Regions from separate parts of the Desulfallas thermosapovorans DSM 6562 genome, predicted to be linked through region 1. Evidence: riboswitches for the same ligand, from Rfam matches in the RefSeq annotation. Region 1 holds a riboswitch; the other holds the start of a gene.
What was found. Region 1 has a riboswitch for cyclic di-AMP ahead of LX24_RS13250 (C40 family peptidase). Riboswitches for the same ligand answer to the same signal wherever they lie in the genome.
Positions count from the first base shown of each region.

Region 2: it holds a riboswitch for cyclic di-AMP, as region 1 does, so the genes downstream of both, LX24_RS05870 (C40 family peptidase) here and LX24_RS13250 (C40 family peptidase) in region 1, are expected to answer to the same signal.

Region 1 is NZ_VNHM01000019.1:19,539-44,747, forward strand. It holds gene LX24_RS13195 (hydroxymethylglutaryl-CoA lyase) at 24-896, shown strand; gene LX24_RS13200 (indolepyruvate ferredoxin oxidoreductase subunit alpha) at 1,055-1,243, shown strand; gene LX24_RS13205 (hypothetical protein) at 1,439-2,119, shown strand; gene LX24_RS13210 (HIT family protein) at 2,228-2,716, shown strand; tRNA gene LX24_RS13215 (tRNA-His) at 2,863-2,939, shown strand; tRNA gene LX24_RS13220 (tRNA-Gln) at 2,946-3,020, shown strand; tRNA gene LX24_RS13225 (tRNA-Lys) at 3,047-3,122, shown strand; gene LX24_RS13230 (alpha/beta-type small acid-soluble spore protein) at 3,364-3,618, shown strand; gene LX24_RS13235 (hypothetical protein) at 4,379-4,690, shown strand; gene LX24_RS13240 (DUF763 domain-containing protein) at 4,771-5,859, shown strand; gene pyrE (orotate phosphoribosyltransferase) at 5,905-6,417, shown strand; cyclic di-AMP (ydaO/yuaA leader) riboswitch at 6,603-6,733, shown strand; gene LX24_RS13250 (C40 family peptidase) at 6,734-7,384, shown strand; gene LX24_RS13255 (AMP-binding enzyme) at 7,442-7,744, opposite strand; gene LX24_RS13260 (nucleoside kinase) at 8,035-9,729, shown strand; gene LX24_RS13265 (hypothetical protein) at 9,881-10,234, shown strand; gene LX24_RS13270 (hypothetical protein) at 10,342-10,644, opposite strand; gene LX24_RS13275 (GIY-YIG nuclease family protein) at 11,033-11,293, shown strand; gene LX24_RS13280 (2-thiouracil desulfurase family protein) at 11,351-11,842, shown strand; gene LX24_RS13285 (hypothetical protein) at 11,952-12,245, shown strand; gene LX24_RS13290 (hypothetical protein) at 12,271-13,026, shown strand; gene LX24_RS13295 (JAB domain-containing protein) at 13,140-13,952, shown strand; gene typA (translational GTPase TypA) at 14,024-15,802, opposite strand; gene LX24_RS13305 (methyl-accepting chemotaxis protein) at 16,147-18,024, shown strand; gene LX24_RS13310 (DUF3794 domain-containing protein) at 18,161-19,402, opposite strand; gene LX24_RS13315 (Crp/Fnr family transcriptional regulator) at 19,774-20,445, shown strand; gene LX24_RS13320 (universal stress protein) at 20,688-21,155, opposite strand; gene LX24_RS13325 (hypothetical protein) at 21,174-21,311, opposite strand; gene LX24_RS13330 (YeiH family protein) at 21,336-22,475, opposite strand; gene LX24_RS13335 (sensor histidine kinase) at 22,780-24,399, shown strand; gene LX24_RS13340 (response regulator transcription factor) at 24,386-25,000, shown strand; gene LX24_RS13345 (PAS domain-containing protein) at 25,028-25,209, shown strand, end outside.
Region 2 is NZ_VNHM01000005.1:97,303-104,332, reverse strand. It holds gene LX24_RS05895 (methyltransferase family protein) at 358-951, shown strand; gene sigK (RNA polymerase sporulation sigma factor SigK) at 1,119-1,820, opposite strand; tRNA gene LX24_RS05885 (tRNA-Pro) at 1,990-2,067, shown strand; gene LX24_RS05880 (hypothetical protein) at 2,198-2,407, opposite strand; gene LX24_RS05875 (DUF3231 family protein) at 2,530-3,513, opposite strand; cyclic di-AMP (ydaO/yuaA leader) riboswitch at 3,836-3,968, shown strand; gene LX24_RS05870 (C40 family peptidase) at 3,965-4,600, shown strand; gene LX24_RS05865 (FadR/GntR family transcriptional regulator) at 5,105-5,809, shown strand; gene LX24_RS05860 (TatD family hydrolase) at 6,180-6,944, shown strand; gene LX24_RS05855 (hypothetical protein) at 6,991-7,030, shown strand, end outside.

The sequences.
Region 1 (25,209 bases):
TAACGAAGTTGGGGGGGCGGGCGGTGTATTGGCCTGAAAAAATTATGATTCGCGAGGTTGGCCCCAGGGACGGCTTGCAGAATGAAAAAGTCATGCTGTCCACCACTATGAAAATTGCTTTAATCAGGCAACTGGCCGGTGCCGGTATCAAGGCCATAGAAGCCACTTCCTTCGTGCATCCCCGGGCTGTGCCCCAGTTAAGTGATGCCGAAGCCGTGCTTAACGGGTTGGAGGGGCTTGATCCCGGGGTGACTGTCAGTGCCCTGGTGGGCAATGTCAAAGGGTTGCAAAGGGCGCTGGCTGTGCGGCATACGCCTCTAAAGGAGATAGTGGTGGTGGCCTCCGCCAGTGAAGCCCATAACCGGGCCAACCTGAATTGTTCAGTGGCCGGTACGCTAAATAATATTAAAGAAATATGCCGCCTGGCCGGAGGACTGCTTCAGGTGCGGGGTACCGTGGCCACAGCTTTTGGTTGCCCTTACCAGGGGGTTATCGGTGCCGGTGATGTTTTTAGAATCATTGAAGGTATGCTGGAGGCGGGTATTCGGCAAGTCGGGCTGGCGGATACAGCGGGCCTTGGTAATCCCCGGCAGGTATATGAGCTGGTTCATGAGGTGAAGAGGCGTTACCCGCAAGTATGCTGGGGGCTGCACTTGCACGATGCCAGGGGGTGGGGATTGGCAAGTGCCGTTACCGGCGTGTTGGCAGGGGTAAGCGTGCTGGAATCATCCCTTGGCGGGTTGGGTGGTTGCCCTTTTTTGCCCGGTGCCGCCGGCAACCTGGCCACCGCCGGCCTGGTGGAGATGCTGGGCAATATGGGTATTGAGACCGGAGTGGATCTTCCACGATTGAACCGGTGTACCCGGTATTTGGAACAGTGTTTGGGCGGGCCGTAATCGACATAAAACAGCTTTAGCCTTATTTTTTATTATGGTTCGCAAAAATTACTATGGACGTAATCGTTGGGGTTTTGTACAATTAGATAGACGGTTAATTAACCGGCATTAAGGGGTACGAGCCCCGGAAATTAATTGGAGAGAGGGAGGTCCTTTACATGTTCATGGTGCAAATCGACCCGGATAAATGCGAAGGTTGCGGCGAATGCACTGCTTCCTGCCCGGCTGAAATCCTGGAAATGGACGGCGATAAAGCCACCGTCTCCGGTGATCCCAGTGACTGCCTGGGTTGCGAAACCTGCGTAAGCGTTTGCCCGAACGGTGCTGTTACCATTAGCGAATCATAATATAAAATTAAATATGATCGCATAATAAACCCATGTCCCATCGGATGTGGGTTTATTATTTTATATGTTCGACCATTTGTTACTTGACGGCGCAAATTTTGTCCGGTACATCGTTAAATGAAGTCAGGAAGCGACATTATAAATCGTTGTTGCCGGAAGTAAAAACCTTTATCATTATTATTGGAGGTGAACAGCTTGTATTACATCTTGGGAGTAACCGGTGACGGCCTGGAAATGGGCTGTGATTTTGGTTTTGACATGATTGAACGCATAATACTGGACGATATTCTCATGGAGGTCCCCCAAAAGGTGATGAGCCAGTTGGTGAAGGTTAAAAGATTTTCATATTTTGGGGACAAGCCCGATTTTAAAGGCGCTGATTTGGTGGGGCAAAAGGTGCAGCGCCTGCTGCTGGAATACGGTATAGAGGTTTTGCGCGAGCATTGCCAGTCCGTGGTGGCGGAAAGAAAGCCTCTGCTGGCGACGTTGAAGAGGGTGCGGATTAAACTTTGGAACCTGCCGGGTTGGCAATGCAGCACGAAAATAACTCCCATCGGGCTTTTCAATCATATAGTTCTATTTCATCCCCAGCTGCTGCGCGGTTTGCTGGGTAAAGAAAAATACGGGGTCTGGAACCACGAACATGACCGGGTAAGAGCCATCGGTGTATTAAATAAATTTATTGATTTTTTGGAACATAACGACAACTTGCGACAAATAGTAATTTATAATGAATTAACTTGTCCCCATTGGGACGCCTCGGGGGAAATGCAATTCGACAGCAGTGGCCGGCTGGTTTCTTTTAATTATTTCGGCCGGGGTAACGGGCAGTCATATAAATATTACCCGCAGTTGGAAGTGTGGCAGAGAAAGTAGTAAATACCGGGGTATTGGTGCTTGGGGCCTGGTGTCAGGCAGGATTTGCCCCGCGAATAAAGAAAATGTTACTATATAAAAATTAACAACGGCACAGGGGGCAAGGATATGGACAGGCTATGGGCGCCATGGCGCGGTGTCTATATAGGTAAAGAACATGGCTCGGAGTGTATTTTTTGTGCAAAGTTAAGTGCGGGTTTGGAGCAAGACAGGGAAAATTTCGTCCTGTACCGGGGCGACAAGGTATTTGTGATCTTAAATATCTATCCCTATAACAATGGTCATTTGCTGGTGGCACCCAATCGCCACGTGGGTGATATTGAGGATCTGGATATTGATGAAATGCAGGAATTATTTGCTGTCACCCGGCATATGGTCAAGGTGCAGCGTAAAGCGTTTAATCCCAACGGTTTCAACGTGGGGATTAATTTGGGTAAAGTAGCGGGGGCCGGCATACCGGGGCATTTGCATATCCACATAGTGCCCCGCTGGGAAGGTGACGCCAACTTTATGCCTGTGTTGGGTGATGTCCGGGTAATATCTGAAGCTTTGGAGACTACCTTTGCCAAACTGAAACAGGCATTGGAGCAGGAGTAGTAATTCTACCGTACAAAAATTGTGATCGCCAGAAAATATGGCTCAAAAATATGGTTAATATTACTAGAAAACATTTCTTGACTTTAATTAAGGGATATGATAAGATAATTCTTGCGTTGAGGAAAAGACATTTATATAGTAATGTGGTGGATGTAGCTCAGCTGGTTAGAGTACCAGATTGTGGCTCTGGGGGTCGTGGGTTCAAATCCCATCATCCACCCCAATTTCTTGGGGCGTAGCCAAGCGGTAAGGCAACGGGCTTTGGACTCGTCATTCGTTGGTTCGAATCCAGCCGCCCCAGCCAAAACCGGTCGCTATGCGACCGCATATGACCCATTAGCTCAGCCGGTAGAGCACCTGACTTTTAATCAGGGTGTCCCGCGTTCGAGTCGCGGATGGGTCACCAGTTAAATCCTGTGATTATTGTCACGGGATTTTTTTGTTGTGCTGCCTTACACCGGCCTTAATGATTGCGCGGAAAAATGCTTGCGGATTCTGTTTGAAAGGCAAGCTTTGGTGGCGGGGAAGTTAATTCTTCTGGTTTTTTTGTTCCTTTGGCGCTAAATTGTGTCACACATACTCGTTATTATAACGGGCATCATAAAAACACCGCCAGAAAAAAAACAATCAACAAGGAGGTTTTTCTTATGGCACAAGGACAAAAAAGGAACAGAAAACTGATACCGCAGGCTGCTAATGCAATGGAACAATTTAAATATGAAACAGCGGCGGAATTGGGAATTCAAAACTATCAGGGTTATCTTGGCGATTTGCCCTCCAGGGTTAACGGAGCCGTCGGCGGTAATATGGTCAAGAAAATGATCGCCGCTTATGAGCAAAGCCTGGCCCAGGGTCAACAACCACCTACTCCTCAGGTTACCAACCAGCAGCCGACTCCTTAGAATAAGACCGGTCCTTTAAAGGGCCGGTTTTTATGTATTCGCCCGGCATGCCAGCCGAGCCGGTGGGTTGCAAGAAACCCTGTCACCTAACCAGCGGGAAGAGAACCCGTAGTCAAGGGCGTCACCGGCAACTCTGGGTTCTGAAGGAAGCTTAGGCGGAGTATTTTACAAATTCGACGAGCTTCGATTAATTAACCTGGCTTCATATAATTCTGCATTTTGCATCACTTCGGAGAAAAGTGACCGTGGTACTGCCTAACAGTATATTTTTCAACAGGCCGGGTTTTTATGCGCATTAGTTTAGATAATTAAATGTCCGTGCGAAAAACAATCTTAATTATTCATAATATTACTTGAGTTAAAATAATATGAATATAGGGGAGGTGATTATTATGTTAGCCAAGCGTTATATGCTCCGTCCGGTGACACACTGCAAGGGAGGGTGCCCGGTACTGTCCCGGGTATGACGTTAAACTGCCCATATAAAACTTAAAGGTATCTTTAGCATTATTTACTCTGTTGTATTTTAGATCGCTTTTATGTTTTTATGCCCGGATATGTGTAAAATAATGATATTAAATGAAAATAAGGTCCTGCGCCACGCAGGATCTTATTTGGTTTCAAACGAAAATGTATGGGGAAAAAAGTTTATATGTTATTATTTTTATGTTAATATTTATTATAAAAGAAAATGTAATAGACTATATGTGTTCGTTTGCGGTAATAAATAAAATAAAATTATGCATGGGAGGTCTTAAATTTGGCTTTTGAAGTGTATAAACCAAGATCGTCCAAGGATAACGTCGTTGCTTTTACAAAACACCATATTAGACTGGGAGTTAAACTGGCTGATAAGTTAAAGGGTGACCGGGTTGAAGTGGCCTACGACAGGGAAACTCAACAATTAAGAATAAAAGCGGTGGCCGAAGGTGGTTTGCTGCTCAATAAAAATAAAATTGGTGCTCGGGGGATATTTAAATTTTTCGATCTGGAAGGGAAAAGGGGCAATTTTGACGCCGAGTTTAATCCCGAGGATAAAGCCATTTATGTCAACCTGGCTGAAAAGGAATAATGAACGATTGACGGTGTCATCCCTCAGGTGTAAAATAATGCAAACACCTGTTTGGAAGGGGTGGATTAATGCGCACCGGTATAGCTAATTTACCTTTGCATGGGCATCGCTGCCCCAGGTGGCTTTTTGACCGGATGGTGCGCCTCAGTGCCGCCATTGTGGAAGCGGTGGTGGAGGAATTCGGTCCCCGGGAAGTGCTGCGCCGCATGGCCGATCCCTTTTGGTTTCAGGCCTTTGGCTGCGTGGTGGGATTTGATTGGCATTCCTCGGGTTTAACCACGGTGCTTTGCGGGGCATTAAAACAGGGTATGGCCGATCGCCAGGGGGATGCCGGGATATTCTTTGCGGGGGGCAAGGCCATGACCTCGCGTAAGACCCCGCAAGAAATAGCAAATTATACCGACCTGTACGGGCTGCCTGATCATGTGGCGGATTTGCAGTATGCCAGCCGGATGTGTGCCAAGGTGGATTCGGCAGCAGTGCAAGACGGCTATCAGATTTACCAGCACTTTTTTATGTTTACCCGGGATGGCAGCTGGGCGGTGGTGCAGCAGGGTATGAACGGCCAAAACGGTTGGGCCAGGCGTTACCACTGGCTCAGCGATAATCTACAAAACTTTGTTGAGGAACCCCATGCTGCTGTTTGCGGCAGTTTAGGGCCGAAGATATTAAATATGGTGTCCCGGGAAAGTGCCGGAGCCCGTGATGTATCGGTCTTTCAGGCCCGGGAACGACCGGATGAGGTTGTTGCGACATTGAAGAAGATTGCTGCTTTGCCCCGGGAACAAATCGCCATGCTGCAATTGCCCGCCGCCCATCCGGTGCCCCAGGCGAGCAGGATTGAAAAAACATTGCGTTACCTGTATGACCTGGCACCGGAAAATTATGAGCAGCTGCTGGGTGCCCGGGGGGTTGGCCCGGCTACGGTACGGGCCTTTGCCCTGGTGGGGGAAGTGGTATACGGGGTACGGGCCAGCTTTAAAGACCCGGTGCGTTACTCCTTTGCCCACGGTGGCAAAGACGGTCACCCCTACCCGGTGGATCGAAAAAACTATGACCGTTCTATAGGCATGCTGGAAACAGCTCTGCGGCGGGTGCGGGTTGGTGAAAGGGATAAAATGGACGCACTGGGCCGTCTGGCTGCATTACAAAAGGGTTTTAGCCATTAACAGGAGGTGTGTAAAATAGATAATCGTGAAGCGCTTAAAGAACTATTGGATAGCCAGGCATTTGAACGCCGGCCGGTGGTGCTTTCCTCGGGTAAGACCAGCCATTATTATTTTGATGGCCGGAAGGTGTCCCTGAATCCCCGGGGGGCTTATTTAATCGCCCATCTTATTTGCGATATGATAAAGGACGATCAGGTAGATGCGGTGGGGGGACTGACCATGGGAGCCGATCCCATTGTAGGGGCGCTGGGACCGGTGGCCTACCAGCGGGGCTTGGACATATCTCTGTTTATTGTGCGCAAAGAGGCCAAGCAGCACGGCACCAGGCAGCAAATAGAGGGGCCGCCATTAAAAGCGGGCCAGCGGGTGGTTGTGGTTGATGATGTAATAACCACCGGCGGATCTGTAATCAAAGCTGTGGAGGCGGTGCGGGCAATCGGCTGTAAGGTGGTTAAGGCCATTGCCCTGGTGGACAGGCAGGAAGGTGGTACCCAGACCCTTGAGGGGATGGGTGTTCGAGTGGAGTCTATATTTACCGCGGCGGATTTTGGCTTGTAATAGTGCGGGCCAAAACCCGCCATTTTCAACTTATCAGGTATGAAACAAGCCTGTTAATTCAACCAAAAAAAGTGCCTTTTTTTTATAAAAGCGAGCTATTCCGGCAAAATAAACAACCATTCTTTTGACTGGTTAAAATAAAACATATAAAATAAGGTAACGTACCTAATAAGAGGGGGCGAATAAAAATTTTGTCACCGAGTTCCCGTTACGGGAAGCGGGGGAACCAGTTTTGGGGTGAAATGCAATAAAGCATGGGGCTGTCACTTCGTCCTAACCCGTCAGCTAACCTCGTAGGTGTAGAAAGTGAGGCAACATGTCCAAGGCAAAGGTATTCTTTACTTCACTTGCGCTGGGAGTATCCTTGTTTATCCTGCCCGGTCATTCTTCGGCCGACACTTATCACACAGTCAACTCAGGTGATTCCCTTTGGAAAATCTCGCGGATTTACAACACTACGGTGGAAAAAATCACATCATTAAATGCCCTTGATTCCATAACCATTTATCCCGGTCAACGGTTGCTGGTTGTGCCGGGAAGCAGTGCCGGTGGCGATGCGGTCCAGGCCGGTATGGCCAACCAAGTTTCCAGAAACCGCGATCGTATTGATGAAATTATTGATTATGCTCGCTCGTTTTTGGGGGTGCCTTATGTTTCGGCAGGGGGATCGCCCAGCGGTTTTGATTGCTCGGGTTATACAAAGTATGTATTTGCCCGGTTTGGTATCGATTTACCCCGCACTGCCGCGCAGCAGTATCATATGGGACAAGCTATACCGGCAAGTGAAGCCAGGCCCGGTGATTTGGTGGCTTTTAAAACCGGCGATTACATATCACACATTGGTATTTATACGGGTAACGGTAATTTTATCAGTGCCACTTCAAGCAATGGGGTTGATATAACCCCGGTTTACGGCTCGTATTGGAAGGATCATTTATTAGGCTTTTCCAGGATAATACCCCGGTAACCAAATGTATAGTAAAACAAACCCGCCTGAACTGGCGGGTTTTTAGCATATAGCAAGCTAAGCTTCGCTGTTGATCAACTGCTGCCTGATTACCTTGCCCGAGGGGGTACGGGGAATGCTTCTAAAAATAAAATCTATGGGTATTGGGTTGCCGGCCCAATTTTCATTGAAATATTCCCTGATGCTTTCGGCTGTGGGTGGTGGGTCCCCTGGTTCAACAAAGGCCTTGATTCTTGTTTCACCGGCGGGTGTGTTTAAAGATACAACCACCGCGTCAGCTACGTGGGGATGTCTGCTTATCGCCCGTTCCAATTTTTTCAATTGCAGAACCAGGTTGTTGGGTGATAATGTGCTGAGCATAGGATTCACTCCTCGGATATAAAAAAATTTAACAGAATATTTATAATATTTATACTATTAAGATGGCTCAAATGCAACAGTTTTTTTCCCAACGGTTATTTTTTTTGATCCAGTGGAAAACATTATTTGCCGTAATATTATTAACAAGTTGTCCAATTGTTGAATTATCACGTCCTCTATGTTATCTTTTACACACAGGGACTGTTTTGTGAATACTTAAACAAAATAACCCAACTAACTGGCTGTATAATCTTTGGCCATGTTTCCTGAAGGGAAAGGAATGGATAGATGTGACGGAAAAGAATAATGCCATAACCGACGGTGTTGAAAGGATTAGGGTATATATAGCAAACGCCGGGTCTTTTGAGGTACCGCCCGGTATTTCTTTGCAGGAATTATTGAAATATGACACTGTTCAGCGCAGATCCCCCGTGGTTGCCGCCATGGTTAACAATGTACTGGTGGGCTTGCGCTGGAATGTCCATCAAAACAGCACCATTGAATTCGTTGACCTGGAGTCCGATGATGGTATGCGGGTGTATACCCGCAGCCTGGTGATGTTGCTGGTGAGGGCCGCCAGCGAAATTTTACCGGGATGCCGGGTGAGGATGGAGCATACCCTGGGTAATGGTGTCTATGGCGAAGTTGATTACAGTCGTCCCCTGCGCAAGGCCGATGTGGAGCAAATTGAAGCGCGCATGTTTGAAATTGTCCGTGCCAATGAACCCGTGGTTATAGATCCGGTGCCCAAAGAAGAAATGAAAAAACTGTTATTGAGTACCAACCAGGCGGAAAAACTGGATCTGCTGCGTTACCGCAGGTCCTCCACCATATGGGTGCATACCTGCGGCTGGTTTAAAGATTTTACTTACGGTAACATGGTGCCCGATACCGGTTGCCTTGGTGTGTTCAGGCTGCGGTATTACATGCCCGGTTTTATCTTGGAATTGCCCCGTAAAGAAAACCCCACCGTGATACCCGAATATGTAGAGCAGGGGAAATTGGCTAATATTTATTATGAGTCTGAAAAATGGAGCCGTATATTGCAAGCACATAATCTGGTGGAACTGAATGAGTTAATACTGCAAGGTAAAGGGGGTGACTTGATCCGGGTGGCCGAGGCCTTTCATGAAAAAAAGATCGGGCAGATTGCTGATCAAATAGCCGATAACCTGGACTTGATTCGCATAGTGCTGATAGCAGGTCCTTCTTCATCGGGTAAAACTACCTTTGCCCAGCGCCTGGGTGTGCAGTTGCGCATTCACGGTATCAGACCGGTACCCATATCTTTGGATGATTACTTTGTGGACCGGGAGTTAACCCCCCGGGATGAACACGGTGAATATGACTTCGAGTGCATTGATGCCATCGACAGGGAATTGTTCAATGAACATTTAATTAGTTTGATTCAGGGTGAAGAGGTGCAAATGCCCACCTATGATTTTCTGTCCGGTAAACGAAGTGACACATATAAAACTTTAAAGCTGGGTCCCCGGGATTTGCTTATTGTGGAAGGTATTCACGGTCTGAATGACTTGCTGACGGCTTCTATTCCCAAGGGGCGGAAGTTTAAAATATATGTTAGTGCCCTGACCCAAATTAACCTGGACAACCACAACTGGATTCCCACCACCTATTTGCGGATATTGCGCCGGACAGTGCGGGATTATCATCACCGCGGGTATTCCGCAGTGGAGACCATTCGCCGGTGGCCGTCGGTGCGGCGTGGTGAAGAACGGCATATATTCCCGTTCCAGGAGAGCGCCGATGTTATGTTTAATTCGGCTCTAATATATGAATTAGCCGTGCTGAAGGGTTACGTGGAACCGGTCTTAAACATGGTTGGGCGGGAAAATCGTGAATATGCCATGGTGCGGCGCTTGAAACGTTTTCTGGGCTATTTTGAACCCCTGGCAGCGGATGAGGTGCCATCCAACTCCATTATCAGGGAATTTATCGGGGGCAGTTGCTTTTTAGGACACTGAGCTGCCAGTCATATCTTTTATCAACTATCCAGAGCATAGCGTTAGGTAATATTTATCCTTTGCCGGTGCCGCGTTGGCGGCATGGGGGTCTGGATGGTTATTGTGAATGTAGGGAGTTAAGAGATTAAAGTAAATCCGAGGGGGGATTAAGGTGTCTTTAGATATAGCCGGCCTGTTAACTGAGGACATGGAGAAGGCCGGAAGGATAAGTTTTCAATTGACTGACCAGCGTATTTTTGATGAAAAGGTCAAGGATGTAACAGTTTTTTATACACTGGTGGGTGAATCGCGGTTTAAGTTCTTCCGTAGCAATGTATTCGAGTTGGTTTTTGTACACCTTACGGAGGATTGGATGCGCCAGGCCAGAGTGGATTTAAAGAATATAAACTGCTCCGGAGGTGTTGATGTACTGCTCACCTGGGATGAAAAAGCAGACACCCTGTCGGTCAGGGGTATCGGGGATAAGGATTATATTGTGGTGACAGCCATGCAAATTGATAGTTGAACCGGTTCGCCAAACCGGTATTCCTGCAATTTTGGTGCTGCTATCAAGTTGGTGGCGAGGGCCGAAGCACCTCGCCATTTATTATTGGTATGCGTTTCTGAAGTGCATTAGCGTACGGGTATTCGTATCTCCTTTATTGTTTTGGGCTCGGGGGCATTTAGTATTACTTCCACAACAAAATAGCTAAAATATTTTTTTATAGCGGTGGCCAGGCCAAATGTGCGCATGCCGTATTTATCCAGGGTTTGTACCAGGTAACCATATATGGCGGCTTCCAGCATCAAGCGGTTATTCAGTGCGTCGGAATTGATGCCCGCCATTGCTTGCTGGACATACCTGCTAAATTCATTCAAGGCCGGGGTAAGGGGTGCAATATCATACTCGGTATATTCTTCTACCATATCGATCATTCAACCATCTCCTATGGTAATTTTTGTAATATATTACCATAAATAGGTGTCATGGTCCAGTGTTAAATAATAAAATAATGGACAAAATTCCGTGACCGGACGGGTAGTATTTATCTGGAAGCGCCGCTTCCCGGTGGTTTAACCTCAGGTGAACCGGCCATTCTTTGAACAACCGCAATTTGTTTTTTTGTCTTCCCGTACATTAGTACTGCCGCAATGCGGGCAGTTTACCCGCCGGGGCTTTATAAACAGGTATTTGAACGTAAAAACTTTGGTGCACTGTTTGCAAATGTATTTAATTTGAGCCATGATTGCCTCCCTCCTTAATTAGTATATTAATATATGATAAATAACCGGTCAATATTTTATTGTCAAAGGTCAGGTACTGTTGTATGATAACAGTGTTATGTATTATGTATATATATTAAGCTGTGCCGACGACACCTATTATACCGGTTGTACCACCAATTTGACCGTGCGGCTGCAAAAGCACAACCTGGGTCAGGCCAGTAAATATACCAGATCCCGCCTCCCGGTGACGCTGGTTTACTATGAGGTGCTGCCGGACAAAAGCAGTGCTTTGCGCAGGGAAATAGCCATTAAAAAATTATCAAGGCGGGAAAAAATAATGTTGATTGACCATGGCTGAATATAAAGGTGGTCGCGTGACCAGTGGTCGGTGGTCAAGAGGGGGCAATGCATATTAATGATTATTATCAGTGCCTGTTTGGCCGGGGAAAAATGCCGGTATTGCGGAGATGGATTTGATTACCCGGCATTACGCAAGCTGGTGGAGGATGGTAAGGCGGTACCCGTTTGCCCGGAGGTGCTGGGTGGTCTGCCTGTACCCCGGGACCCCAATGAAATTGTGGGCGGTGACGGTTTTGATGTGCTGGACGGCAGGGCCAGGGTGCTCACCGACAAGGGAGCGGATAAAACGGCCGCCTTTTTACAGGGAGCCGCCGAAGTGCTGGCCGTAGCCAGGAAAACAGGCGCACGCATGGCTATATTAAAGGAGCGCAGTCCATCCTGTGGCAGTACCGTGATTTACGATGGAACCTTTAGTGGCCGGAGGGTCCCCGGCTGTGGCTGTACCGCCGCCCTGTTGATCAGGGAGGGGGTCCGGGTATGTTCCGAGGAAAATTACCAGGGTAAAGATAAGTCCCGGGCGAAACAACCCGGTTCCCAAAATATATAGGTCAAGTATTTATAGAACATATATTTTATTTTACTATTGACGTCATGCAATCCCCGGGCATATAATGTATGCAAACAGTTGTTCCAGATGGGCGACAGGGGGTATATCAATGCAGTTTGATACCGTCATGCGGCAAAATTATGGGCGGGCAGTTACCGTTGACGGAAATAAAACCGGGCACGCAGCGGAGCATATAACCGGGTTGAAAAGGGTTATTCCGGCTGGTTTGGAAGTCAATACCAAAATTGGTAGTGAAAAAGGGCCGAAAGTTAGCTTTGTGGACAGGGTTATGTTTGCCTTGGAAAAGGAAGAAACTATAATTGAGCGGCTGATTGGTTACGGGTTATGTTTTCTGGTCCTTTTGTATTTGCTGGGCAGTGTGGCCCGTGCGGTCTTTTTTTAAATGGACGGGAAGAGAGGAAGTTTGCATGGGTATTAAACGGATAACTGAGCCAAAGGATAGCAGTGAAGTGGATGACGGTGTGCTGGTTGACCATAAGCGTGTCGCTGAGCAGCCCTGGCTGGCCAAACAGTGGGCCGGGCGGGCCGAGGCTCCCGGGTGTTTGAGCCAAAGGGCGGAACTGCTGGTAACGCTGTCTCTGTTGCCCTTAAAAAAACAGGCGGTATCTATTAGTGCTTGTTTTGAGCGGGACAAACTGGTGGAACATTTAATGGATCAGGATGAATATGGCGCGTTGCTTAATTTACTGCACAGCGATTTGGCCCGGTGGTTGCCGGATAGCGGTGAATTCAGTGACCTAAAATGGTTACTGGCTGTGCTGCTGCAGGTGAAAAAACAGTCATCCGGTAAAAAGGCCCGGGTGGTTTTACACACGCCGGCCGGTACCCAGGTACGGGAAAGTGCGGCCATGTTGGAGGCGCTGGTGGAAGATGCCCTGGGTGCTGCCGCAGCGGCCTGGGTGCGCTGCCTGTGCGGCCCCGGCGGGGACCACCGGGTGCTGGAAATGCCCCTGGCTTTGGCTGACCGGGAACTGGCCGAGTTTATTTTTATGGAACTGGCCCGGGATCCCCGGGCACTGGCCCTGTTGATGGAGGATGTGCGTTCGTGGCAGGGGGATGCCGGGCTGGAGCGACAGCAGTTGCTGGTTTTGCTGCAAAGGGGTGCCCGGGCGGCCCAGTTTTGTCACGAAACCATTATGGCCGGCATTAATAATTTTACATAATTTCAAAATTTCATTGTCATTACACCCGTTGCATGCTATGATATATGTAAAAAGTAGTAATGGTTAAAACTGAGCTGTGGTAGGGATGCTGGTCAGGAAGCGAGGGATATAAAGTGCTTCCCCCCAAAGAAGCAACCTGCGAACAGGTATGTAACGGAGTGGATATTTTTAGCATTGAGGAAGTAAGGAGAATCAGCACCAGGTTTTTGGAGCAAGCAGTTTTAGTGTTATACGATGAGAATCTAAATATCCGGGTGCTGTGTGGGCCGTGTTGCAGTAAAACATGTGCCATGGCGCCTTCGATGTGCAGTATTATTAATGCTATTGACAATTATAGGGTTCCATTTAAAGATGCGCTGGTGGTGCATAACCACCCCACACTGCCCTGGCATGGAGAAGTTGTTCCGTCCGAGGATGATATTGCCGCCACCGAGCTGTTAAAGTGGCAGCTGGCGTTACTGGGTATTAAATTGATTGATCATATTATTATCACCGGCCATAAAAGGCGGGCCCTGTCGGAAAAGGGAATTTGCATTGATAGGGGATTTCATGCCAACGGTTTTGAAATCAAACGGTTTATGTATAGTTTTTTTGTGCAGATAGCACTGGTGTTGGAACATGAAGAAACGCTGGATGTAATAAATGAGTTGTTGGCTCAAAATTTGGAACTACTAAGTAATTATTATGAAAAACATTACTGGGCCAGGCTGTTTGCACAAAGGCCTGTGGATTTTGATTTTTTGACCCGGCTGGGTAAGCTGTATACCGGTGACACATTGCTCGACCGGTTAATAGATTTGCTGTCTAATTTGGAAGACGGTAAAAAAGTAAAGTTGCAGCCGAAAGTTGTCATTCCGTATGGTCAGGAATTTCAAAAGCGCATTATATCCGGTGAGTATAGAGTTTGTGGTTGTGCTTACAATTAATGATCGCGTTATGGCAGGTCCTAGAAACCTCCCGCCCTTTTTGGGGCGGGATAATTTTTTTTATGGGACTATTAAACTGATTGCTTGCGCATGCGCAGCGATTTTGGAGTTACTTCCAGCAGTTCATCGTCGGCGATAAACTCCATGCACTGTTCCAGGCTCATAGGCCGTGGCGGAGTTAATTTAGTTGAAATCTCGGCGGTGGAACTGCGTATGTTGGACAGTTGTTTCTTTTTACATACGTTTATCACCAGGTCCCCAGGCCGGGCATGTTCACCCACCACCATACCCCGGTAAACCGGTACACCTGGTCCGATGAACAGTTCTCCTCGTTCCTGGGCGTTTTCCAGCCCGTAAGTGGTGCTTTCGCCAGTTTCAAAGGCTACCAGCGATCCCCGGGACCGGGTATAAATTTCGCCCTGGTATGGTGCGTAATGGTGAAATGCATGGTGGATAATACCCAGTCCTTTGGTGTCGGTCATGAATTCGGAGCGGTAGCCGAACAGTCCCCGGGTGGGTATGTGGAAGACCAGGCGCACCCGCCCGTCACCTTTGTGCTGCATGTTGATCAGTTCGCTTTTGCGGGGTCCCAGGCGCTCCATGACGATACCAACGTATTCCTCCGGTATATCCAAGGTCAATTCCTCCACCGGTTCACTTCTCACCCCGTCGATGATTCGCTCCACCACTTGCGGGCGGGAGATTTCAAACTCATAACCCTCCCGGCGCAGGTTCTCTATCAATATGGAAAGGTGCAACTCGCCCCGGCCGGATACCAAAAATGTGTCCGGTGTACCGGTAGCGGCCACGCGCAGGCTGACGTCCGATTCCGATTCCCGAAAAAGCCTTTCGCCCAGTTTGCGGGAAGTGACGTAAGTGCCCTCCTGCCCGGCAAAGGGGCTTTTATTGACATGAAAGGCCACCGCCATAGTGGGCTCGTCAATGTTTACAAAGCTTAAGGGTACGGGATTCTCCGGGTCGGCTATGGTGTTGCCCACGTTAATATCCAAAAGGCCGGTTACCACCACTATGTCTCCGGTAACGGCTTTCTCCACGGGGACCTTTTTCAGCCCGCTGAAGACAAACAGCCCGGTTACCCGCTGTCGCTGCATCTCACCGCCGGGTTTGAGCACGGCAACTTCCTGCTTTAGACTGATGGTGCCGTTATGGATGCGGCCAATGGCCTGCCTGCCCAGGTAGGGGTCGTAATCAATCAAGGTGACGCCCAGCTGCAAAGGGGCATGTGGTTCGCCCTTGGGGGCAGGGATTCTCTGCACGATAATGTCAAAGAGCGGCTTTAAGTCCCGCCCCGGGATGCTAGGGTCCAGGGTGGCCGTACCGGTGCGGGCATTGGTGTAAATGACCGGAAATTCCAGCTGGTCGTCGCTGGCCTCCAGCTCAATAAATAAATCCAGTACTTCATCTAGTACTTCTCCGGGCCGGGCATGCAGCCGGTCTATTTTATTTATCACTACAATAGGGGCCAGGCCGGCTTCCAGTGCTTTGCGCAGTACAAAACGAGTCTGAGGCATGGGGCCTTCAAAGGCGTCCACCAATAGCAAAACCCCGTCCACCATCTGGACAATGCGTTCCACTTCGCCGCCAAAGTCGGCATGGCCTGGGGTGTCCACGATATTAAGCTTATGCTGGCCGTACTGCACCGCGGTATTCTTGGCCATAATGGTGATACCCCGCTCCCGCTCCAATTCATTGCGGTCCATGACGCGCTCTTCAATGACCTGCTTTTCATGAAAAACGCCGCTTTGTTTAAGCATGCCGTCCACCAGGGTGGTTTTGCCGTGGTCAACGTGGGCGATAATGGCTAAATTGCGAATCATGTTCTTTTCCATGCTTGTATCCTTTCCAGGCGTCCTGCGTTGTTTATTTACCTACATGATATTACTCCTTTTGGGTGTTATTTTCAACAGTGCTGGTGGGGAGAGGATAGTTTTTTACGGGTTTGGACCTGTGTTATTGCAGTCAGCATGATTGCTGAAATTCCCATAGTTCATTGTCGTGTATATGACATTCTGAGCGTCGGATTGCTGACATTAACTAAAGTTATTATTTGATAATTTCATGTAAGATATAAAGATATTTTGGTGAATTATGTACTTTATGGTAAGGGGGGGCTCTGGATTCAAGGCAAACTGATTACAGGTCAGCTATTTTTTTATTTTGCAAGGAGGGGGTCATGGGTAAAAGTATCCGGTTAAAAATTATTGCGCCGGTAACCCTAATTATTTCGCTGGTCTTATTGCTGTTGATTTACCAGGATTATAAGAGCAAGGTGCATTTGCAGTTGGAACAAGAGGGCGAAAAGTATGAACTGGTTGCCCAGCGGGTGTTGGCGGATATGAACAATATTTTCAATCAGGCCAAGCTGGGCCTGGAATCGGTGGCGGCCAATCCGGAAATCCAAGAAGCCTTTGCCCGGCGGGACCGTGAAAGGTTGCAAAACTTAACCATGCCTATATATGAAAGGGTCAGCCGGGAAGGTATAGAACAATTCCAATTTCACCTGGCTCCGGCCACCTCTTTTTTGCGGTTACATGCACCGGACCAGTACGGCGACGACCTGTCCTCGTTTCGGCACACGGTACTGGAATGCAACAGTACCGGCAACATTGTCCAGGGCCTGGAGGAGGGCAAGGGTGGATTTGGCTTCCGGGTGGTACTACCGGTTTTCTTTCAAGGTGACCAGGTGGGCAGCGTGGAATATGGACCGGGCCTTAATGCCACCTTACTGGAGAAGTGGCAACAACAAATGGGCGGGGATTATTACATATACGGTAAACCTGCTTCCGGAGTGGCCTGGGAGGAACAGGAAGGGTTGCTGGTGGCCACAGCTGGAGAGGATCCCTATCCAGTCAGTGAAAGTGATATTAACACCATTTTATCGTCTAAAGAAACTAGAACCATATATGTGGACAATGATCGCAAAGCGGCCCTGATCATTCCCCTGGAAGACTATAGTGGCCAGCCGGTTGGTTATATAAAGATAATTAATGACCGCTCGGAAGTAATTGCCGGGATGACCCGTGAATTGCGCTATATGCAGATTCAGGCCGTTATCGCTGTTTTGGTGGTGCTCATAGTTACTTTGGTCATCACCACCTATATTACCCGGCCTTTGTCCAAACTCAGCGCAGTGGTGGGAGCCGTGGCGGGTGGAGACTTAACACAGCCCGTTATAAGAGTGAAAAGTAAGGACGAGGTTGGAGTTTTAGCTGAGGCATTGGCCACGATGGTGCATAATTTAAGTGATATGATCTCCAACGTAAAGGGTTGTTCCAGGCGGCTGGCGGATTTCAGCCAGGAACTGGTATCCTCCAGTGAAGAGGTTAGTGCAGCCGTTGAAGAAGTGGCCGGTACCGCCAGCCAGGTATCGGTTGCGTCAGCCGGGGGGGCGCAAGACCTGGCAGGGGCCGCCAGGGAATCGGAGCAGGTGCGGATCATGGCTGAGGAGGGCAATCAGGCGGTACAAAAAACCGTGGATAAGATAAAATCCATTGCTGCAGCCGCTGGTAATGTGTCCCGGGCGGTGCACATGCTCAGCGAGCAATCCAACCGGATCGGTGAGATTATCAGCACCATTACCAATATTGCTGACCGGACTAATTTGCTGGCCTTAAATGCTGCCATTGAAGCTGCCCGGGCCGGTGAGCAGGGCCGGGGATTTGCTGTGGTGGCAGAGGATGTGCGCAAGCTGGCTGAACAGTCGGCCGGTGCTGCCAATGAAATTACGCTGTTGGTTAAAGATATACAGTCCGGAGTAGGGGAAGCCGTAAAGGCAATTGAGCACGGAACAGCTGAAGTCAGCGATGGAGTGCAGGTGGCGGAACAGGCCGGTAAGGCATTGAATCAAATTGTTGAGGCCATGGAAAAAAGCATGGGGATGATTAAAGGTGCCGCCGCCAGTTCCCAAAAGGCCAGCGAGGATGTCCAGCAGCTCAGCGGTGCCGCCGAGCAAATTGCCACGGCCATTGAACAGGTGACCGAAGCTGCCCAGAATTTGGCCAACATGGCGGATGAAATGCAGCGCGGGGTGGTTAAATTTAAAATTGCGTAATGATGTTGAAAGTTAATAGTTTACAGCGCTTGGGGTTGGCCGGGAGCACCCCGTGCCGGCGACAGGACCGGGCCTTGGGCCCGGTCCTGGTATATGTTTTAGTTTATAATAAAGCAAATGTAAATTGCCGGCAGCTTTAGGTTAATAACCCCATGCACATCAGGGTGACATTGTCGATGACTACGGCGCTGGTGTTTACCGGTACGACCGGTGCCGGTGGTGGTTCAGGTTTGCAGGGAGGTTCCGGCACGCACGGGGGTTCCGGTTTGCATGGTGGTGGTACACATGGTGGCGGAGACGGTTTACATGGTGGTCCTGGCTTGCATGGCGGTGGCCACATCCCCCGGGGATTGTTGCCGGAATTAATGGGTACAAAGCTGAAACGCACCAATACTTCAGTGGTCTCCCCGGGCGTTGTACCGTTGAAGCATAGATTGGTAAAGTTATCGTCGGGAATTTGGCTGGCATTCCAACTCCGGGTTTCACTGGAGATGATATTGCCGGATTGATCAAACATCAGTACTTCCGCTGTAAGGGTATAGGAGGCCGTTCCCTGCTGTGCCTCTTTATACCCGGGGATTTCCCTGGCATCAAAACACAGGCGGTACCGGCCATCGGGGGAGATACCAGGGAAGGACCGGTCAATGGTTTGGAACAAAGCAGCTGGTTCGCTGGGGTCGGCTCCCAACAGTGCACTGCCAAAGCGCAAAATGTTACTGCCGCTCCAGAAGATGGGTACGGTATCAGTGGCCCAGGCGGTTAGGCCGCCGTCTCTAATGAGATTTATACCCCGGGGACACCTTTCGTTTAACTTCGGACAAACCTGCACGAAAATTTGCCTCTCTTCAACCACTTTAACCCGGAAAATCATTACCCCGGTCTGGGACAGCCTGGAACCTCGCCTCAGGCTCCAACGCATGTCTATTTTTTTGTGGTGAAGTTGAACAAAGACGTCATTTTCGTCCACCACGGGCTGAGCCGCATCCAGGGTTACTTCCTTGGTAAAGGGTATGTCTTCCCCGATGTGTTTAACGTGATCGTTTTTATCCACATAATATATTTGCTTGTGCAGCGTGCCGCTGATAAGCACCTTCTTCACCACTGGCTGGCGGTGTTGTTTACGGTGCCAGCCGAACCTTTCCCAGCCCTCTTCTTCAATAACGCTAATCCACCGGTCTCCGTTTTCGTGTACGAAAACCGGCCTGGCTTCGAAATCATCCAGGCGTGCATCAATATGGTCAATTTTTTGCGCCACTTCGGGCAATGTGGCGATGTTATCCACAACAACCTGTACTTCCACTTCTGCCAGAACCACTGGAACCTTTACTTTGACGCATAAAACATTATCAGGCTCGCTGTAGAAATATTGAATGGGCATTACTTCAAGACCCCCTTTCTCACAAATTGCAAGACAGTTCGCTGGTTGACCAAAGATATTTGTATTAATAATATACGTTAAATTAAATATATGCTGAAAAACTAGGAAAAGTGAGGAAATTGAGTGATTAATTATAGAAATGATGACTACATATTGGTGAAAGGGAAGAGGTTCTGTTATAAGGGGCGGTTATGATAAAAATTACAAATGCCGATTGGCCAAAGGAAATCAACCATTATATAATTTTTATAAAGTTATATTTTTTGGCTATTATTTATAGCTCTTGCAATAAACGATAATAAAACGTCGATAATTATGGCAATGCTAAAAGAATTTGGAATATCATGCATTTGTTTAAGGGGAGAATAACTATGCGTGACAGTATACCAAGGTCAAACCTGGTGTTAAATGACATGGAGAAGATGCTCATCAGAAAGGCCGGCACAACAATACAATATCCCGCGAAACATACGGTATTTACCGCGGGTGATATTTCCGACCGGGTATACCTGATCGAAAGCGGATGGGTAAATATGTACCGGCTTTCCGCTGAAGGAAAAAAAGTTTCGGTGGGTAGTATTCGCAATCCCGGGGAATTAATGGGCCTGTCCGAGGCAATACTGGGCATTAACCGGACGTGTTTTGCATGCACCATTGGCAAGGTATCGATGGTAATTATAACCAGGCAAGATTTTGAGGAACTGATGGAGCAACATTCTTTTTTGGCCATTAAAGTGGCTAAATTGCTGGGGGCCAGGATGCGTGAGGCCGAAGCGCTCAATTATGAACTGGTTTGTACCCAGGCCCCCGGCAGGCTGGCCCTGATGCTGATGCGGATGGGTGAGCGGATGGGGCAAAAGACCATCAATGGAACCTGTTTAAACTTAAATATTACCCACGAGGAGATAGCCAATATGGTGGGCACTTCCCGGCAAACGGTAACTTCACTGCTAAACACCTTTAAACAGGAGAAAAGCATTGTATACGAAGGCAGGGCAATACGGGTTATTTACCCTGATAAACTGGCTAAATGGGTGGTATAGGGTAGTAAAGTAACATAAACAAGACCGGCAAATTATACCGGTCTTGTTTTGTTTAATCTCGATTATCGTCGCTAAGACTCCCGCCTATAGAGGCGAGAGTCTTAGCGACGATAAACTCGAAATAAGTGCGACTAAAGTTTAGCGGCCGGGGGACGCACCTCTTCTCGAGGGGGCATGGCATCGGGGTCGGAAGTATGTCCCCAACGTACGGGTTAAACCCCACCCGAACCAAATCTTCTTTCTTAGAAAGGCTCCCGGGGACCCAACAATAAGGGGCATTGTATTTTTTGGGCCAGGTGCCGGATATTGAACTTGAGACCTGCGGCTGCGGCCGGTTTGGTTGAGTTGGGGTTGGGTAAAACCAACAGGCTGGTGTCGGGCTCACTGGCCAGGCGGGAGATAACCTTTAAGGTATTGCCCGTTACAATTTCGGTTTCCACCGGTATTCCCCTTGCTTGCGCCCGGTTGCGAAACTCCTCCAACACTTGCCCGGCCCGGTCTTTAAGCTCCCCTTCGAACCAGTGGAAGAACTTCATCCTGGTTTCGGAGGTGTTAATCCATTCATCACCCAGTAAGCTGCCCCAACCCCGGTCCAGGATGTACAGAGCCTTGATGTTTATCTTCATTAGCGCCGCCATATCCAAAGCCATGGCCCCGGCCCGATCGGCAGAAGGGGAGCCGTCGGTGACGAAAATAATTTGCTTGCCCATGGGTAACCCTTTTTATGATTATAGAAATGTTAAAACCAGCACCATTACCAGTGCCGCACCGGCCATGGCAGCAAGGTCCTCATGGCGTTCGCTGGCAAACAGCGAAAGTTTATCCGTTTCCTTGACCCGGTTAGCTTCTGTTTTATTTTCAGGCATGGTTATACCACCTTCCCACGTCTATTAATCGATCACCAGTAATACCACAATCAGCGAGCCAACGGCTTTTAGCAGTCCGGCGACGGTTCCTATTATTAGTGGTTGGCCTCCTGCCTTTTTCATTTCAGTAAAGGAAATCTGCAGCCCCAAACCGGCCAGGCCGATGGCAAAGAACCAGCTGTACAGAACCCGAAACATCTTAAGTTCCTCCGAAGCCGGCTCAGTGGAGCCGAAGGCACCAAAGGTGGTCAGAATAACTGTAACGATAAATCCCACCACGAAAAGGGGGAACCTGGAGAGGAAGGAACCGGCTTGTACGTTCGCGCCCCGTTCTTCCAGGGTACCGGCTGTTTTGGAGTAATACAGGGCAATAACCAGTACCACCAGGGGCAGAAATATCACTCTGGTCAGGTTGTAAACCTCGCCCACCTTAAGGCTGACCGAGGGAGTCTCCGTTGTGCCCGGGTCGAAGGCCAGGGCGGCCGCCAGTACCTGACCGGAGTTCAGGATGCCTGTGCCGGCCCAGGCTCCGAACTGTTCGCTTGACAAAACCATCAGGTGTCCCAGGAAGGGAAAGGTGAACATGCAAACCAGTCCAAAGGTTAATATGGTGGCAATGGAATAGGCAACATCTTCCCCCTTACCCCTTACCACCGGGGCAACTGCAACAATGGCGGATATACCGCATACGCCCATGCCGGCCGCCAGGCAGGCTGTTGAAGATGTAGGCATATTCAGGCGTTTACCCAGCCACATAACAAATACAATGGTACAAAAAACAAAGGACAGAACCAATAGTACCGAGGTGGCTCCCAGTGTGGCCACCTCGGCCAGACTGTAAAGCGTACCCAGCAGGATTACCCCTATTTTAATAAACAGGCGGGATGTTTGAACTCCTTCCACGGCCCAGGACGGGATGCCGATGGTATTGCGAATGACCATGCCGATTAAAATGACCAGAAGGACATAATTAATCTTTAATACATTGCCCAGGTAATGGGAGGTTTCCTTAATTATACCCTCCAGTCCGATCCACCGGGGCAGGCCCAGGTCTTTGGTGCCCATGCACAGGGCGGCAATTAAGAACATTAATAAAAGGCCGGGTATGACCCTGAGGGCTTTGGGATAAAAGCCCGTGGTGCTTTTTTCAGTGTAATCAGCCATGGTATTCCTCCAAAGTTCCGCTGGTGCATCTTTGGGAAACATCCCCGTGCCATGCTCTATATTGCTAATAGTATTTACTAATAATTGCAGTGCCCACAATATAAGCTAAGGGTTGACGGTAGGCAATGCTGCATGGTCAAAATGAATGGTTTATTCGCCAAGTTGCACTAAATAGTCCATTTTGGTGAATACTTTAATTCAATTTTGACTATTATTTTCAGATAGTGGTTATTTCTAGCAGGGTTATGTGTACGTGTAACGAAAACTAAACTTTTAAAAAGTTGGACAAGGGTGATTTGAAAAAGTGCAAGAAATAAACCGGTTTCGTTACTGGTCCGGAGCCTTTGTATTTATATTATTACTTATACCTGCAATGTACCTTTATGATTCACTGACGACACCGGTAAGGGTTAAAGATGTCAGCGAAAATTTTGCCCACCTGAGCGAGCATCAGGAACTGGCCCGGGATGTCGAAGGTCTGGTTTCAGCGGCCAGGGCTTACGCATTGCTTAAAGATAGTCATTATTTGGAAGAGTTTGATAGGCAAGGCATTGCGGTGGTTACCAAAGGAATTGAGATGTATAACCGCAATACCTCCGGGGCCGGTAAGGAGGCGCTGCAGAAAATAGTTGAATTGACCGAAGCTTACAGTACCCGCTACAGAAATGAATTTATACCACTGATGGAATCAGGGCAAGCAGGGTATATGGAGTATTATCGTGATAGATGCGAGCCGCTGGCCGCTGAACTGCTGGATGTGGCAGGTACTTCTTTGTCCGCCCTGCAGGATGAAACCTGGCACAATATTTCCCTGGCTACTGGTATGGAAAACAGCACCCGGACATTCACCGTTTTTCTGGCCGTTGTGGCGCTGTTGCTGTTGGCTTACGGCGTAAGTCAGGTGGTCCGCCCACTGCTGGTGAAATATAACCGGTTGAGCCAATTTGCTTATTTGGCCGGCGAAGCCCTGGTGGTCGTTGATCGTCGCGGTATGGTTACTGATATTAACCCGGCGGCGGAAAATCTATTGCAGGTAAACGCCGGTGATATCAACGGTGTGCCCCTTGAACAGGCCCTGGTGCGGTTTCCCCTGCTTCAGGGCTTGCTGGCGCCCCTGCCGGATGTAGCTTTAAAAGGCAAGGCGGTGGTTAATAACCAGGTTGTTGTTAATTCCGAGGCACAGAAGCATTTGCTTAAGGTGGACTACCATCCATTGTTTTATGCCGGTGGTTTGTCCGGGGCGCTGATGGTTGCATATCCATTGGAAATCCAACGGGACAAAAGATTTTTATTTGACGCCATTGAGGCGGAGCGAAAGAAAATATCCATTGAAATACATGACTGGGTGGGGCGCAACATGTCGGCCATTATCCACGCCCTTGATTACATGCTTAAATCCGGGGTCCAAAAGGTATCCGGCGATCTGTACCAGGATCTGGTCCGGCTCAGGTCCAGGTGCCAGGCCGCTGCGATGGATATGCGCGGTATTATGAACGACATCCACCCCTACCTGATTGACCGTGTGGGCCTCCTGGCCGCCCTGGAGTCTTATGCCGGCAGGTTTGAACAGCTACACGGTATCAAAGTGTACCTTTATTACCATAACCGGGCTTTGAGTCTGGGTAAAAACGAGGAAATTATTGTGTACCGGATTATTCAGGAGGCTCTGGCCAATGTGATCAAGCACAGCAGTGCCGGTGAGGTGGATATTTATTTCAAGGAATCCGACGGGTCTTTACAGGTGGAAATCACGGACAACGGTACTCCACCGGAAGAGCTGGTTATGGGTAACGGCTTATGGGGGATGAAGGAAAGGGCCAATTTAATCGGTGGGGATTTGGTATACCAGAGCGGGCCAAACGGTTTCACCTTGACTCTGACTGTTCCCGCGACCGCAGGGGGAGATAACGATGAGCAAAATTAATATTATGCTGGTGGAAGATCATAATATTGTCAGACAGGGTTTAAAGAGATTGATTGAAATGGAAGAGGGCCTGTCGGTAACGGCGGAAGCCGGGACCTGCGCGGAGGCCATGGAGAAGCTTAACAATAATGTCGATGTGGTTTTGCTGGACATTAAGCTGCCCGACGGTGACGGGCTGGAATTGTGCCGGGTGATGAGCAAAAGTAACCCGCGGTTAAAGTTTATTGCCCTGACCACCTACGATGACGCGTATTTCATCAGAAAGGCGCTGGACTGTGGCGTACATGGTTTTATCCCCAAGTATGCCTCCTTTGAGGAAATAAAATCGGCCATTGATATTACCGTCCGGGATGGACATTACCTGTATCCCGGGCTGGGTCTGGATGTGATTATGAAACTCCCCCAAACGGGTCTCACCGATGTTGAGACCCGGGTGCTGCAGATGATTGCTGCAGGTGAAACGCAAAAGGACGTAGCCGCATCCCTGTTCATGAGCCTGTCCACCTTGCGGCGCAGGATCAAGGGTATTTGCACCAAACTGGGAGTGGAAACGGTGGAGGAAGCTTTGGCGGCTGCGGTTAAAAAGGGTCTGATTGAATAAGGCCGGTGAAACGGAGGGCTGTAGCACGTGGCCGAAAGGTTTGACAATGCCACCAAAATAATGGCCATTTTGGCCGTAATTTTTTTTATATCATTAATAATCATATTCTTTGTACTGGAGTTCAGGTTCCTAAAGAACATTATGGTGGACTACGAAAATAATATCCAGCGCATCGTGCTGGGTGAAATGCAGTCATTTCAGCATGAACT
Region 2 (7,030 bases), on a different contig from region 1:
TTTGCACAATGAAATATTAAAAAAGATGGTAAAATGATAGCTAAATATTTTCTCCATGGGTAAAAGGTGCTAAGCTATTGGAAGAGTGGATGGAAGAATGACATAGAAAATCACATCACCACGCAAAATACCACCTCATGGTAAATCATGTTAACATAGTGATAGGGGGTAGGTTTTCATGAAAAGAAAGCAATACAGCGATGAATTCAAGGAATAATTATAAAATAGTGCCGGAAAACAGGTAACGTTGCCATGGTAGCCCGCAAGCATGAAATGTCGGCTAATACTATTCATACTTGGTTAAGTAAACACCGGAAAACGGCTCCGTAAAGACAATGCCTAAAGGGGGTAAGTGCTTTGAAATACTTGCCTTTAGCTGTGCTATGGGTCGCCTGGGCAACCATACACAGCATCATGATATCCCATAGGTTTACTGATTGGACAAAAAATAAATTAGGAAATAGGTATCGTTACTATCGTCTTATTTTTAATGTGCTGGCTTTGGCTTCTTTTTTCCCTATCTTATTTTATTCTAAAATGTTAGATAGTACGTATGTTATCCGTTTTAGCCCACCATGGAATATACTTCAATATGCTTTACTAGCCCTTTCTTTAATAATCTTTGTTTGGTCATTTAGGCAATTTGATTTTCTCGAGTTTTTAGGCATAAGGCAGGTTATGTCTAAAGGAGCCAATTATAAGGAACCATCTACCCTCATTGAAACCGGACCATATAGGTTTGTAAGACACCCAATGTATTTTGGCGTATTAATTTTTATTTGGAGCTTAAATGCCACTATGGCAGATATAATAACAAATATTGTATTAAGCATTTATATAATTACTGGATGTCTCCTGGAAGAAAAAAAGCTAATAGCCGAATTAGGTATTGCATATATAGACTATAAGAAACGGGTTCCCATGCTTATTCCTTTTATTAAAATGAAGTGATCTTTCAACTATAAGACTCTTTTAGCTATTTGCAAATTATCTTGTGTTTTAATAAATTAAAGCCGCCACTTATTGCAGCGACTTTTCCTTGTTTTGTCGACATGTATGATGAGTAAAAATAGTCAGACAGTAACCTTTGTTAAATTATTTAGACAGCCAATTATTACTTAAGCCTCGGCCAGGAACTGTTCCGATAAGCGATCAATGGCCCTCTTTTCTATTCTACTAACGTAGGAACGGGATATACCCAGTTTCTTAGCGATTTCCTTTTGTGTTTTTCGACCTTTACCACGTAAGCCGAAACGCAATACCAGCACATTTCTCTCCTGGGGGGGAAGTTTTTTAAGCTTTTTCCATAACCGTTCTTTGTCCAGTGTGCGAGAAACCATTTCGGCCACTGCTTCAGCATCAGTGCTAAGGATATCCATAAAGTGGATCTCGTTTCCTTCTTTATCAGTACCGATTGGTTCATACAAGGACATTTCCGATCGTTTTTTCTTTTTAGAACGCATATACATTAATATCTCATTTTCAATGCACCTGGAAGCGTAGGTGGCCAAACGTGAGGATTTTTCACCGTTAAAGGTGTTTACTGCTTTAATTAAGCCGATGGTGCCGATGGAAATCAAGTCATCAAAATCGTCACCGCTGTTCTCAAACTTTTTCATTATGTGAGCCACCAATCTGAGGTTACGCTCAATTAACACTTCTTTAGCCTGTTCATCCCCCTGCGCCAACTTCTCCAGGTAAAGCTGTTCCTCTTCCTCCGTCAGCGGCTTGGGAAAACTATTTTGGGCCACATACGAGATAAGCAGCATTACCCCTTGGATTAATGACGCAACCGCTAGGGTCCAGAATCCGGGCAACACACATTCCCCCTTTTATGCAATAGGTTATATATTTTATGATAGACACACTATAAGTGTGCCTGTACATTTTAAAATTTGTTGAATAACCATGATTAGGCAGATAAAATATCCTTGACTTTTATTAGGTCTGAATATATAATAGCTATTGCAACCGAACAAAAGATGTCGGCGGGGCGTAGCTCAGTTTGGCTAGAGCGCTACCTTGGGGTGGTAGAGGCCGCACGTTCAAGTCGTGTCGCTCCGACCAGTGTTTTTTAAAAACCCGTGAAGCCTTTAATATCAAGGGCTCACGGGTTTAAAATTTTAGGCCGCGGTTGAAAAATTCGATTATAATAGTGGCAATAATTTTAATATTTAAACAACGCCTTTTAAAAATTTCATTCAATGTCAAATTTATTTACGCTGTCATTACGTACTTTTTTTAGTACAGCTTTTAGATGCAATTCCGCGGCTGATAATTCATAGATAGCTATATCAACCATATCTGGAGTGCTGGCATTGTCAAATTGGTTTTTAGCGACTTGTAAATTAATTAGCGCTTCTGTCAATAAAGGGTCATAAAAGTTATATTCTTTAAAATATTTCACCAAGTAAACTAACCCCCAACATGACTTTGCAGATAATTTGCCCAAAATAACCGAAGTCATTCATGTTTGTCTCTTAACCGGTTTGAAATAAATATTTTAACCGGCCAAGACGGTTAATGTAGTTATCTCAACATTCCGTAACGGAGACTCGGGTTCAGCCAACCTTTCAATTTGCCATATTTGGTTATTGATGACAGCATATCTAATTCACTGAAGAGCAATTCACTAAACAAATCCCTGATCCTATCATTGTGAATACACTCAACGAGAGATAGGGTATGTATTGATAGTGCACCCTGGATTCCCTGGTAAACCCACCTAAAAATGTTATCATCATCAATCAGGTCTTTTGCAGCTACCGGTGGTTTCACATTGGGGGGTCTGTCCGGTAGGGGGATCTTGAGCTGGATAAGTTCCTTTTCAAGACTTCTTGCCTGTTTTACAAGAGACTGTAAACCTCTTTCAAGTAACAGCCTAAAGTCACTGTCTTTGACAAAGGATATGAATGTCTGCGTCATTTCAATATTATCGTTTCGGTAACTCAAATGGTCCCACAAATGTAGGGCTTCTCCCGCGCATAGCTCTTCATTACTGTCCGTAGGTTGGTTTTGGTACATAGGCTGTTTGGCGATCCAGCCTTTGGTTTTAATGTACTTGGCAATGAGGCTAAACCGTTTAACCGCCTTTTTAGCACCATCTTTGAAAAGATTTTTTATACCATCATTTGTGGTCGAGTTACGAAAGGACTTGATAAGCATGTTAATATGTTCCTGGGAAAAACTAAATAGCAATGTGGCAACGAGCTGGTCTCGAACCAACTGAGGGTTGGATATTGTATGTGCGACTGGAGTATAGCCGTCTGGTCCGCGCACACCAAAAACGTGCAGGTATTTTTCCCAAGTCTTGATATCACTGCGAATTTCTGCACCGTAAATCTTTATAATGGCAAGCAAGTCTTTATCATGAACCTGGTTGGCCCATATATCGCTGAAATGAAGGAAATCATACTTTGCTTTAATAATATGCCAAAGGTAGTGTACTTCGGACAATCCGATTTCGTAGTGACTGTTTTTGTTAATTTTACTCAATAATGTAGAAATCAACACGTTTTCCCCTCTCATAACTTTTCTTTTAGTTTCCACCCGGCCGCTAATCATTATTCAATATACTTTAGACTGTTGTTTATAAGGGTTTTGGAATAATTTTTCACATGCCGTCTATTTTATGCAATTGATATAAACGTAAAACAATATTTTTGCCGGCACTCCTAAAGGGTTTGACCGGCAGTTTTTTTGCATATTATTATCGACAATACCCTCCAAAATTTGACCTATCCTGCGTACATAAGAATAGCAAGGATGTAAATTTTGACATTATAGCCATATTAATGGGGGGTGGTCAGCTAAATAATTAAATAATGAACCATCATAAAATTAAACGCCGAATTCCTGCATTGCGGAAGCGGGGGAACCATTTCTCGGGGTGAATTGCTAACAAGCAAGGGGCTACCTTTCGGTCCTAACCCGCCAGCTAACCCCGTAGGTGTAGAAAGCGAGCATGGACATGACAAAACTTTGGAAACATCTTTTAGCTTTAGCCTTTGGTACTATCTTGTTGGGACTGGCTACACCGGCTTATGCCGATACTTATTATACCGTGCAACCCGGTGATACATTGTGGAAAATATCGAGGCAGTATGGTGTTTCAGTACAGCAAATTCAACAATTAAATGCGGTATATACAACTTTAATATTTCCCGGACAACGATTGTTCATATCAGCCGATGCCTCTGCAAGCCAAACTCCAGCGGTGACTGTATCCCGGGGAACAAGCCGTACCGACATGTTGCTGGGCTATGCAAAATCATTCACCGGGGTGCCTTATGTTTATGGTGGACAAACACCTGCCGGTTTTGATTGTTCCGGTTATGTCAAGTATGTTTTCAAACACATGGGTATTGATCTACCCCGTACTGCGGCGGAACAATTCCACAGAGGGACCAGGGTATCTAAACAGGAAGCAAGGCCAGGTGACTTAGTGGCTTTCAGCAGCGGTGTCATTAATCATATCGGTATCTACCTGGGAGACGGTAAATTTATCAGCGCCACTTCCAGCCAGGGTGTGCAAACCGCTTCCGTTTACGGTGGATACTGGGGGTCACGCCTGCATGGTTTTAGCCGGATAGTGCCATAGTTATAGTATGGGAGAAAGTTTCAGAAGAAAGAAACCGGGAAAAGAATAAGACAAAGACAGGTTTCGGAATGGTTTGGCACCATTCCGAAACCTGTCAAAATTAGAAGTAAACGTGCGAAAAACTCAAGCCTATTCTTCCACGGAAATCAAATACATTTCTATGTGAGGCATTCTTTGCAAGATCGATGTATAGCTGCTTCCCGTATACTTCATCTTTCCACATCTTTATGGGTCACTGCACGGACTTTTACGGCCGGGTTTCCACCGGTTCAGAAAGTCTTTTTTGGGGTGATATTTATACAATGCAGGTGATTGGGAACGCTGCTATTGAAATAGGAAAAAATTAAGGCTTTAATTTAATGATATGACCAGCAGCACAGCAATTGTTAAGATTAGGGTTAAAGAAAAACTATAATCAGTACAAAAATAGGCCTAAGTCCACCGTACGAGTTAAATATGCTATAATTATTAAAGTATGTTTGCTGTAAGTACGGAGGGACACAAATGGAATTCAAACCAATCAAAACTAAAAAAATATACGAGGAAATTATCGATCAGGTTAAGGCCATGATTAACAGTGGCGCTCTGCAACCCGGCGACAGGCTGATGTCCGAAAGGGACTTGGCCGAAAAATTTCAGGTGGGCCGCTCCGCTGTTCGGGAAGCTTTCCGGGTGATGGAAGCTATGGGCATAATTAAAATCAAACCGGGTGAAGGAACTTATATCAGTGAACAACATGTTGAGATATTGCTGAATTCTTTCTCACCGGTGCTACCCGCAGACCGTGAGAACGTTCGGGAATTCATGGAACTGCGTAGAATTCTGGAAGTGGAAGCCGCAGGTTTAGCTGCGCAGCGTCGCAGTCCTGAACAATTAGAGACCATTAATATGTCTTTGCAAAGGTTAAAGAACGATGTGGAACAGGGTAATTTGGGCGGTGAGGCAGACTTGCAGTTTCATTTTACCATTGCCGAGGCTTCTCATAATTCATTTCTGCTGAAACTGATGAATACCGTCGGTGATGTTATGAGCCGTGTTTTATCCGCAACATTGCACGTACTGTATCAAAATCCCGATAACCCGCCGAGAATCATTAAAGAACATCAAGCTATATACGATGCCATTAAAAACAAGGATCCCGAAGGAGCCCGTAGGGCAATGTTTGAGCACTTGTCCAAGGCCGAAGAGTACCTGTTTAACAACATTTGAGTGTTACATTGTCATGCATAAATCAGTAGCAAGCAGGTAAAGATTTTGCATTCAAGGTAATTTTGATGCTTTGTTATGGTCATACCATAATACCAGTAGGAGAATAGGGGAATTATAATGCATTATAATAAAATTACTGGTGATTTTATCGTCGGAACCGAGAGGTTCCTGTTTTTTTTAGGGCTTTGAATTTGTATTGTTCCAATTCGCGCGGTTGCCGGCAGGAAATAATATGAATGTGCAGGAAATATACTATGATTGTATATTGCACCCGAGAAATTGGAGCCAGAGCCTTTCGGGAACTTGTCTACCAGCTCGATGTATCCCTGGTATCCTGACATTTAAGTGTTATGAAAGAGAGGTTTTTAAAATGTCAAAATGTTATATTGAAAGCCATACCCATGCCGGTATGATACCCCATGCAGGTTTTGGGATCATGGCGGAAAAAGGAATTGGCAAAATGGTGAGTTGCGCTATTGTTTTGGCAGCCCGGCATGCTGAAAGCTATTTTGACCATTTCAGAATGATTGACGGGTTTTACAGACAGTTGGCCGCTTCCTTTGGCATAGAACTTTTTTCGGCGGTGGGTGTACACCCGGCCGGCATTCCGGAAGATTGGCCCAGGGTGATTGACAGTTTGCCGGAGTTTATCAATCGTGATACCGTGGTAGCCATCGGAGAAGTAGGGATAAACCAAATTTCGACTTTGGAAAAGGATGTACTGCGGGCTCAGCTGGAGGTGGCCAAAAACTGTAATGTTCCGGTTATTATACATACTCCCAAGGAAAACCGGCCTGCTGTGGTGGATGAGATGTTAAATATAGCCGGGCGAGTAGGTATTAACCCTGCGCTAATGGTTATTGACCACGCCCATCTTGATATCATCGGACAAATTAATGATTTTGGTGCCTTGCCGGGGTTGACCATGCGGGAACAAAATCTGACCGCTCCGGTACTGGTGGAACATCTTGACCTGTTCGCTCGAGGAATGATGAACAGCGATTATAGTAATATCATGCCCAATGACCCGGCGGGGTTTGTAAACGCGGTGGAGTACATGCGTTCCCGTCAGGTTGATGAAAATTTGATTAGTGCACTGGCAGGAGGAAATGCCGCTCAATTGTACGGAATATAGCGCCCCAAAACGGTTATATCAATTTTTGTTAAAGGAGGGAGACCCGGTGGAAGAGACCGGTTGTTTTAACAAATTTTTAATTGTAC